DNA from 3 places in the Mesorhizobium sp. B3-1-8 genome. Region 3 is predicted to be linked to each of the others. Evidence: predicted binding sites of a transcription regulator. Region 3 holds the regulator's gene; each other region holds the start of a gene.
The links. The regulator LexA, encoded in region 3, represses DNA repair genes until DNA is damaged. The targets are predictions, from matches to a motif close to TGTTCNNNNTGTGTTCNG.
Positions count from the first base shown of each region.

Region 1 (3,239 bases), on a different contig from region 3:
GGGTGGAGGTGGGCGCAGGCCCCTTTACAACTCCTTCTCCGCCAGTTCCCTGAACCCGTCCGGCACCGAGCGCGCGCCTTCCAGCGCCACCGTCCCGTAGCCGACGGCCTCCTTGCCGAAGCGCTGCCGGATCTTGTCGATGGCGCGGTCTGCGCCGAAGCGCGCGAGACCTTTTCGGCTGCCGGGCCTGAGCTTCTCGTCCGCCAGGCCGAGCGGCAATTCGAGCTGCAGCTCGGCATGCTCCTCCAGATGCGAGACCGAGATGGCGAGCAGCGAGATGTCGCGCTCGCCCGGATGGGCGGCCAGCACGCCGCGCACCAGCTCCTCGGCGATCTCGGCCAGCATCGCGGTCGCGTGGATCGGCTGCTCGAGCGTAATCGAGCGGCTCACCGCGCGCATGTCGGCGAAGCGCACGCGCACCGTGACCGTGCGCCCCGGCCGGTCCTTGGCGCGCAAGCGGCTGGCTACGCGGTCGGCCAGATGCAGCAGCGTCGGCACGAAGACGCGCGGCAGCGCCGGCTTCCTGCCCAGCGCCGATTGCGCGCCGGCCGAATGCGCGCGCCGATGCGTCTCGAGCTTGCGCGGGTCGCGGTTCCAGGCAAGCGCGGCAAGCTTCTGGCCGGCGGCATGGCCGATCAGCCGCTCCAGCGCCCCGCTATGCGTGCGCGCCAATTGCCCGATCGTCTCGACGCCGATTTCCGCGAGCCTGGCCTTGGTCGCGGGGCCGACGCCCCACATCAGCGTGACGGGCAAATCGTGCAGGAAGGCGAGCTCGGTGCCGGGCTCGACCACCACCAACCCGTCTGGCTTGGCGACCTGCGAGGCGATCTTGGCGAGATGTTTTGTCCGCGCCACGCCGATCGAGATCGGCAGGCCGAGCTCGGTCTTCACCCGCGCGCGGATTTTTCGCGCGATCTCTTGCGGAGGGCCAAACAGATGCGTGCAGCCGGCGACATCGGCAAAGGCCTCGTCGATCGAGATACGTTCGACCACCGGCGTGAAATCGTCGAGCACCTTGATCGCCGCATCGCCGAGACGCTGGTACTCGGAAAAATGACCGCCGACGAAAATGAGCTGCGGGCAGAGCTCGCGCGCCTTGCGGCCGGACATGCCGCCGCGCACGCCGAAGACCTTGGCCTCATAGGAAGCCGCCAGCACCACGCCGCCGCCGACGGCGATCGGCTTGCCGCGCAATGACGGATCGAGCAGCTGCTCGACGGAAGCGTAGAAGGCATCGAGATCGGCATGCAGGATGGTGGCGGCAGCGGCGTCCTTAGCGAGCATCCTGCGCTCCCGTCTGCAGCGCCCGCTTTGCCGCGGTGCAGTATTAGATTTCTCTGTTGGAAAAGGCAGATTTAGGGAACATAAAGAGAACAAAAGCAGTCTAGTGTCAAGGGCCCTATGAGCCTGCTTTCTGTGTCTTCATACAAACGAATGAGCCTGCCTCATTCATTCGAATGAGGCAGCGATTGCACCTGCGAAGGGATCAAGGTGACGTCGCCTTGATCCCGCAGCTTGGCTGGTGCAGCCGCCCATCGGCTGGATCCGGCCTATGCTGGTTTGGCGTATTGCTCGGCGCTCAGCACCTCGATGCACTGGAAGGGCTGATTGCCTTCCACCCAGGCGTCATGGCCCGGCGGGATGGTATAGGACGTGCCGGCCTCGAAGGTCTTTTGCGTGCCGTCGGTCATGCGCACGGTGATCGATCCGGACACGACGTAGCCGACATGCGAGACCTGGCAGCTGTCGGTCTTGACCACCGGCTTGACGCATTCGGACCATTTCCAGCCCGGCTGCATGTTCATTCGCGCCAGGGAATAACCCGGCAGCCGGACGATTTCGACGCGCGTCTTGGCGGGCGCGCGGACCTCGTCGGGAGTGTTGTGCGATTTGGATTCGAGTTTTGTCACCTGCATTGCAGCTTCGGCCATGGCATCCTCCCTTGTAAAAGCGGAGCCCGACGTTGCGATCGTCGGCGACCGCTATCCCATTCATTCATACGCCTTATCATAAGGTATTGCTAATGTAATAAGGGCCGCGGCTGGCTAAAGGCCGCGCTTCGGGCAACGGTCCGGGGTCATGTTCGGACCGAAGTCTCACCCGCCGAACGCAGAGGCCCGAGGCGCCGATTTCCGGGAAACAACAACGGCCCCATTTCATTGGCTAGCAAGCCGCCGGACAAAGTCCCTTCATCGGCGGTTGACGATGGGTGCCCGCCATTCCTGCGATATGGCGGGCATTCCTTTCGCCCTGGAAACTCTCTTGGAGTGCTGGCCGTGCAACCCGGCAACGTGATCGCGAACCTGTTTGCCGCGCTGCTTTTGGCGGGATTGATCGGCGGCGTCTTCCTCCTCTTCGGAAGGCCGCTCTGGCCACAACGCCATGCCCAGATGGTGGTCCTTCTTCCGATCGACACGATGGCCACCAGATCGGTGCGCAAGGCCTGTGCCGAGCCATGCCTGCCTGCTCGCTTCGATCTCAAGCTTGCGCCAGTCAGGCCATCCGCCGAACGCAGGCGAGGGAACCAGTCCGCGCCTCGTACCGTTGATTGAGCGAAGGGATGGCGCAGGCGGAGGCCGCCATGCATAATTTCGAACTCATCGATCTTTTGTGCGTCATCGACGCATGTGCGAGCGACCTGTCTGCCGGGCGCCTGGTGCCGATGTCGAAGGCCGTCGAGGAATTTCGCGTCCTGACCGGCGATTTCGTCTCGTCGGATGCGGATGCGGCCAACGCCTTGACGCAGGTCGCGCTCGAGCGCGGCTGCGCGGTGCTCTTCGACGAGCAGGCGGGCGCGGATATCATAGGCGAGTTGTGATCTTCCCTAGAAGCAATTCCAGGAAAGGCGCGAGCGGTTTTCCGTCCGGAATTGCGTTCAAAGGGATGACGAGATTGGCGTTCATTTCGCCAGGGTGATCATCCGTCCCGCATACATAGCGCGGTTCCCAAGCTCGGCCGTGCAATCCGATTTAACGGCGGAGCTCCCCGTCATTGCGACAGTGTCGCCGACCAGCCGCAGGCAACTGCCCTCGGCGTTCATGTCCGAATTTCCGGCATAGGTGATGGCAGCGTCCGGGGCGTAGATGAAACCGCTCACCACCGAGCCGGATCCGCCGTTCAGCGTCAGCGCCTGGGTGTTGCCGCGCGCCTGGTAGATTGTGATGCCGGCGTAGGGGCCGCTGGCCGGCGGCGACAGGTTCACCTGCTCGTTGGCGTTGATGATGAGCTGCGAGTTCTCC
Region 1 is NZ_VFTK01000002.1:126,818-130,056, forward strand. Features, by position in the region: gene FJ424_RS02520 (aldose 1-epimerase) at 1-53, shown strand, start outside; gene dinB (DNA polymerase IV) at 25-1,284, opposite strand; gene FJ424_RS02530 (cupin domain-containing protein) at 1,551-1,931, opposite strand; gene FJ424_RS02535 (hypothetical protein) at 2,268-2,552, shown strand; gene FJ424_RS02540 (hypothetical protein) at 2,582-2,818, shown strand; gene FJ424_RS02545 (TadE/TadG family type IV pilus assembly protein) at 2,900-3,239, opposite strand, start outside.
Region 1: a site for LexA is predicted at 1,359-1,376, ahead of dinB (DNA polymerase IV). Genes of this name have one in related genera too.

Region 2 (3,239 bases), on a different contig from region 3:
CCGCCGGCGCTCTGGTCGGCGGTGAAGCGGAACCCCTGCAGCTCGCCGACATGATGGCCTTCGACGAGGACGGTTCCGGTAGGGCTGATTTCGGCTTCAGGCATGGTATTTTCTCTAAGGCGCCGCATGAGGACGGAAGTCCTGCGGTCTACGAAGCGTTTCGTCAACCGCTCATGCAGCGCATCCGACAATCTGTCTTCGATTTCGCGCGTCTTTTCCTGCCAGTGTAGCTGATCGGCCAGCCAGCCGGGGCGGTTGGAGACGAAAGTCCAGGTGCGGATCTGCGCGATCCGGTGCGAGAGCGTGTCGATATCGCCGTCCGTCGTGTCGGCGCGCCGCACCTGCTCGGCCATGTAATTCTCATCGACATGGCCGTGACGCGCAAGGTCCATATAGATCGAGGCGACGAGGTCGGCATGATGGGCCGGCGCGATCTTGCGGTAGTCCGGCAGGGCGCAGGCTTCCCACAGCAGCGCCACGCGCTCCTTGCCGGTGGCCAAAGCGCGGATGTCGCCATCGCGCGACAGATGCTCCAGCGCCTGCGCGTCCACGGCCGGCAGCGCGCGGGTCAGCCCTTCGACCGGCGCATTGGCCTCGATCGAGCGTTTCAGCGCATCGAGGCTGGAAAAGTCGAAATCGGCGGTGCGCCACTGCAGCACCTTCACCGGATCGAAGTCGTGTCCCTCGATCTTGGCGACCAGATCCTCGTCGAACGGATCGACCTGGCCGGTGACGCCAAACGTGCCGTCGCGCAGGTGCCGGCCGGCACGACCGGCGATCTGGCCAAGCTCGGCGGCGGTCAGGTTACGGTATTGGTAACCGTCGAATTTGCGGTTCTGGGCGAAGGCGACATGGTCGAGGTCGAGGTTCAGTCCCATGCCGATGGCGTCGGTGGCGATGAGATAGTCGACATCGCCGGACTGGAAGATCTCCACCTGCGCGTTGCGGGTGCGCGGCGAGAGCGCGCCGAGGACGACGGCCGCGCCGCCCTGCTGGCGGCGGATCAGCTCGGCGATGGCGTAGACCTCGTCGGCGGAGAAAGCGACGATAGCGGTGCGCCGCGGCAGCCGGGTGAGCTTCTTCGAGCCGGCATAGGCAAGGTGCGAAAGCCGCGGCCGCGTCACCACCGACACGCCCTTCAACAGGTGCTGCAGGATGCCGTGCATGGTGGCGGCGCCGAGAAGCAGCGTCTCCTGGCGGCCGCGCAGATGCAGGATGCGGTCGGTGAAGATATGGCCGCGTTCGAGATCGCCGGCGAGCTGCACCTCGTCGATGGCGACGAAGGCGGCGTCGGTTTCGCGCGGCATCGCCTCGACGGTGCAGACCGAATATTTCGCCCCGGCAGGCACGATCTTCTCCTCGCCGGTGATCAGCGCCACCTTGTGGGCGCCGACCTTCTCGCAGACCCGGGCATAGACTTCGCGGGCGAGCAGCCTGAGCGGCAGGCCGATGACGCCGGTCTCATGCGCGACCATGCGCTCGATGGCGAGATGGGTCTTGCCGGTGTTGGTGGGCCCCAGCACGGCCGTCACGTCGCGGCCCGAAAGGATCAGCGGCTGGGAGTGTTTCGGCTGGATGTTCATCGGCTCGGAAATAAGGTTTCTGCCGCTTGTAGTCTGAAGCACGGCGGTGCCGCCGCGTGTGACAGGCGACACATAGGGACTTCGGGCGTGAAGCGAAAGCGGAATGTTCCTTTGGCGACAGGCAGAACGGGCCGGGGTGGGCAAAATCGATCGTTGTTAACGGCTGGAACGAGTCTGGAACGAATCAGCGACGAATCGCTGACTCGTTCTGATTCAGGTTTTGTTCACGGCTATATGTGGGTTTTTTGACGGTGAGTCTCACCACATGCTGAATCGCTGAATTGGCCCGATTCCTGCGTGGCCCCGTCGGACCGAGATCGTCGTTAACTTTTGCCGGGCAACGGTCGCGGTCGACTTGAGCCTTGTCCTCAAAGTTATGAAATTGTTGATTTTTCTTAATCGCTTTTTACGAGTTCGGTGACGTTTGCGCCGTCCGCCGTTAACTTTCCGGCCAAAGCCAGAACGAATCGGCGACGAATCAGCGATCCGGTTATTTTCCCGGTTTGTTCACCCCTAGATATGGTGTTATCCACAGCTTACCCACCGAGAATTCACAGCTTGTTGGCGGAGTTGCGCACAAAGGGGGCTGCTGCCGTTAACCTTTGCGTGCCGAATTGAGGCAAGGTGTCGCGCCGAGCTTGTCGACGGGGCAAAAAGGCGGCTCCGACGTCGGGGCCGCCTCAGCGCAAAAAGGGTATCAGGCGAAGTTGGGTATCAGGCGAAGTACTGGCCGCCATTGGCGGTGATGGTCGAGCCGGTGATGAAGCCGGCCTCGTCGGACGCCAGGAAGACGACGCAGCGCGCGATCTCTTCCGGCTCGCCGAGGCGGCCAACCGGGATCTGCGGGATGATGCGCTCGGTGAGCACCTTTTCGTCGATCGCCTTGACCATTTCGGTCGCGATATAGCCGGGGCAGATGACGTTGACGGTGATGCCCGCGCGCGCGCCTTCTTGGGCAAGAGCCTTACTGAAGCCGATATCGCCGGCCTTGGCGGCCGAGTAGTTGACCTGGCCGGCCTGGCCCTTCTGGCCGTTGATGGAGGAAATGGTGATGACGCGACCGAACTTGCGGTCGCGCATGCCGCTCCACAGAGGATGCGTCATGTTGAAGACGCCGGAGAGGTTGGTGTCGATGACTTCCTTCCACTGCGCGGGCGTCATCTTGTGGAACATGGCGTCGCGGGTGATACCGGCATTGTTGACCAGCACCCCGACCGGGCCGAGATCGGCTTCGATCTGCTTGATGCCCGCGGCGCAGGCCTCGTAGTCGGCGACGGACCATTTGTAGACCGGGATGCCGGTCTCGGCCTTGAATTTCTGCGCCGCCTCGTCATTGCCGGCATAGTTCGCCGCGACCGAATAGCCGGCCTTCTTCAAGGCGACCGATATCGCAGCGCCGATGCCGCGCGATCCGCCCGTGACGATTGCTACCTTGCTCATGTGGTCCTCCCTTTAAAATCGTCTGAGCGAATAGGGAGTAGCGAATAGCGAGTAGGGGTCCGATGTCCCGCCGCGCGACGCTTCTTCTTCCCTATTCGCTACTCCCTATTCGCTACTCGCTGAGCTCACAGCGCTTCCACGCACATGGCCACGCCCATGCCGCCGCCGATGCACAGCGTGGCGAGGCCCTTCCTGGCGCCGCGGCGGCGCATCTCG
Region 2 is NZ_VFTK01000024.1:93,954-97,192, forward strand. Features, by position in the region: gene FJ424_RS22010 (helicase-related protein) at 1-1,583, opposite strand, end outside; gene phbB (acetoacetyl-CoA reductase) at 2,298-3,023, opposite strand; gene FJ424_RS22020 (acetyl-CoA C-acetyltransferase) at 3,149-3,239, opposite strand, start outside.
Region 2: a site for LexA is predicted at 1,748-1,765, ahead of FJ424_RS22010 (helicase-related protein). Genes of this name have one in related genera too.

Region 3 (3,239 bases):
TCTCGATCCAGTCGGTGCTGCTGGCGACGGTCGCGCTGGTCATCGCGACGATGGCCACCACCTGGCTGAGGCTCGCTGCCTTACCCTTCGCGCTCGCCGCGCTGCTGGCCATTCCGCATGTCCGTACTCCGGACGTGCTTATCTCGGAGGACGCGCATCTGGTGGCGATGCCGATCGGCGGCGGTGAGCTTGCCATCAACCGCGCGCGCTCCAACGACTTCACCACCGACAACTGGAAACGGGCGCTGAAAGCCGAGGAAATCGTACCGCCGGAGACGTTCGCTAAAGACGCCCTCGACATCGCCGATCCCGTCGACCTGCCGCCCGGCTCGCCCTTCTACTGCATCGGCGACCTCTGCATCGGCCGGCATCCTTCCGGTGCCATCGTCGCGCTCGCCGAGAACCGCGCCAGCGCCCGGCCTGCTTGCGGTTTCGCCGACCTCATCGTCATCGACGACGCCACGGCCTACAATCCATGCCGCGATCCGCGCGTGCTCGTCGTCACCAAGCGGCAGCTGGCACGCGACGGCAGCGCCGCCATCTTCTTTGATCCGCAATCGGCAACCGCGCGGCCAACCGTTCGCTACGCGGTCGAAGAACCGTACCGACCCTGGCACGAGCAGCGGAAATACGCGCGTGAGGCGAGGGGGCTGCCGCCCTATCAACGACCGGAAAAGCCGGCGGTCGCGCCGCAGCCTACAGAATAGATGGCACACAGTTCCGGCGAAGACCGCCGCGCGGTTCTGCTCAGTAACGGCGGATGAGTCCGACGAGCTTACCCTGAACCTTGACCCGGTCCGGTCCGAAGATACGGGTCTCGTACGCCGGGTTGGCGGCCTCGAGCGCGATCGAGGCACCCTTGCGACGAAACCGCTTCAGGGTCGCTTCCTCGTCGTCGACCAGCGCCACCACGATCTCGCCCGGACTTGCCGTATTGGCGTTGCGGATTATGACCGTATCGCCGTCGAAGATACCGGCCTCGATCATCGAGTCGCCCTTGACCTCCAGCGCATAATGCTCGCCGCCCATGATCATGTCCGGCGGCACCGAGATCGAATGCGTCTGGTGCTGGATGGCGTCTATCGGCACGCCGGCGGCGATGCGGCCCATCACCGGAATGGACACGGCCGAAACAGCGTCGTCGTCATTGCTGGGTGTCGGCGTGCGCGAGGGCGCCGCCGGCTTGACCTGGCGGCCAAGATTGCCCTGGCCGCCCTGGATGACGCTCGGCGAAAACTTTCTCGCGGCATTCAGGCCAGGCGCGATCGAGTCGGGCAGCCGCAGCACTTCAAGCGCGCGCGCTCGGTTCGGCAGCCGGCGAATGAAGCCGCGTTCTTCCAGCGCCGTGATCAGCCGATGGATGCCCGATTTGGAGGCGAGGTCGAGCGCTTCCTTCATCTCGTCGAAAGACGGCGGAATCCCGCTCTCCTTGAGGCGTTCATGGATGAACATCAGCAGTTCATGTTGTTTGCGCGTCAGCATGGCGGCCCCCTTGGGTTCTGAAACCGGAATCAGAAAAACAAACCCAGAACAAACACTATCTGTTCCAGTTGTGTTCCGCAACCGTTTAAAGTTTAGTGAATTTGTTGAGGCTTCGGAAACAATGTTGCATCCAAGGGATACCTGGCCGAGTCAGGTCAGCGGTATCATTGATTCCGCTCGATTATGCAGCCCTCCTTAAGCTGAAGCGCGGTCCAACGCCATCACAAAGGCGCGGGCGGGATCGCTTCGGCTCTTGCGCGAACGTGCCTCACCGTGAACGAAACGGACCCAAAATGCCAACTTCGGCAATGATTCCGATCCATGGTCTTCGCCGTCTATGGACCAGCTAACATAGCGCAGAAGGTTCTTGCCGTGGCACGGACGGTGGTGAGACAACCGCCCTTGGCCAATCGTGAGAGGCGCCATGCCGAAATGGAGGCGGCAGCATGATGGGGGGAATTCCTGATCTCGCCGAGATCGAGGCGATGGATGCAGCGGATCCGCTGCGCGCCCTGCGCGATCGCTTCGTCCTGCCGGAGGGGGTGATCTACCTCGACGGGAATTCGTTGGGAGCGGCCTCGCACGCCGCATTCGACGAGTTGCGCAGGGCAGCTGCCGAGGAGTGGGCGCATGACCTCATTCGTGCTTGGAACAAGGACGGATGGTTCGACATGCCGGTCGAGCTGGGCGACCGGCTCGGGCGCCTGATCGGCGCGGCGCCGGGCCAGACCGTGGTCTGCGACACCACGTCGATCAACATCTACAAAGTGCTGCACGCGGCGATGGCGATGCGGCCGGACCGAACCGTGATCGTTGCCGAGGGCGACAGTTTTCCGACCGATATCTATATGGCCGAAGGGGTGGCCTTGACCGGAAAGAACACTGTCCTGCACCTGGCTGGCGTGGACGCGCCGATCATCGAGGAACTGATCGACGAACGCGTGGCGGTGGTGTTGGTCAACCACGTCAATTACAAATCCGGCGAGTTGCGCGACATGGCGGCGCTTACGCGCATGGCGCATGACGCCGGTGCGCTGATCGTCTGGGATCTCTGCCACAGCGCGGGCGCCATGCCGGTAGAACTTGACAGGGCAAGCGCCGATTTCGCCGTCGGCTGCACCTATAAATATCTCAATGGCGGGCCAGGTTCTCCTGCCTTCATCTATGCGGCCGAGCGGCATCTTGCCGATGTGCGGCAGCCGCTCAGCGGGTGGTGGAGCCATGCACGGCCATTCGCCTTCGAGCAAGCCTATGCGCCAGGCACCGGCATCCGCCGATTTCTGTGCGGCACGCAGCCGGTCCTGTCGATGCGGACGCTGAAAGGCGCGCTCGACATCTGGAACGGCGTTGACCTGGCGACGGTGCGGAGGAAGAGCATTGCGCTGGCCGATCTGTTCATCGAACTCGTCGAAGCACGGTGCGGCGGTTACGATCTTACGCTGGAAAGCACCCGCGACGGCGCCAAACGCGGCAGCCAGATTTCCTTCATTCACCAGCATGGCTACCAGATCATGCGGGCCCTGATCGAACGCGGCGTGATCGGTGATTTTCGGGCGCCGTCGACCATGCGCTTCGGTTTTACCCCGCTCTATGTCGGCTACAGGGATGTCTGGAATGCCGTCGAAGTGCTCGAAGACATCTTGCGGACCGGCGTCTGGCGAGAAGCCCGCTTCGCGGTCAAGACAACCGTTACCTGACCGCGGCGATGCCAATTAAACTCCGCTCAACATCGACCTGATCGCGGAGGGGCCGTGTTC
Region 3 is NZ_VFTK01000007.1:54,083-57,321, reverse strand. Features, by position in the region: gene FJ424_RS08560 (ComEC/Rec2 family competence protein) at 1-707, shown strand, start outside; gene lexA (transcriptional repressor LexA) at 748-1,482, opposite strand; gene kynU (kynureninase) at 1,932-3,179, shown strand; gene FJ424_RS08545 (alpha/beta hydrolase) at 3,234-3,239, shown strand, end outside.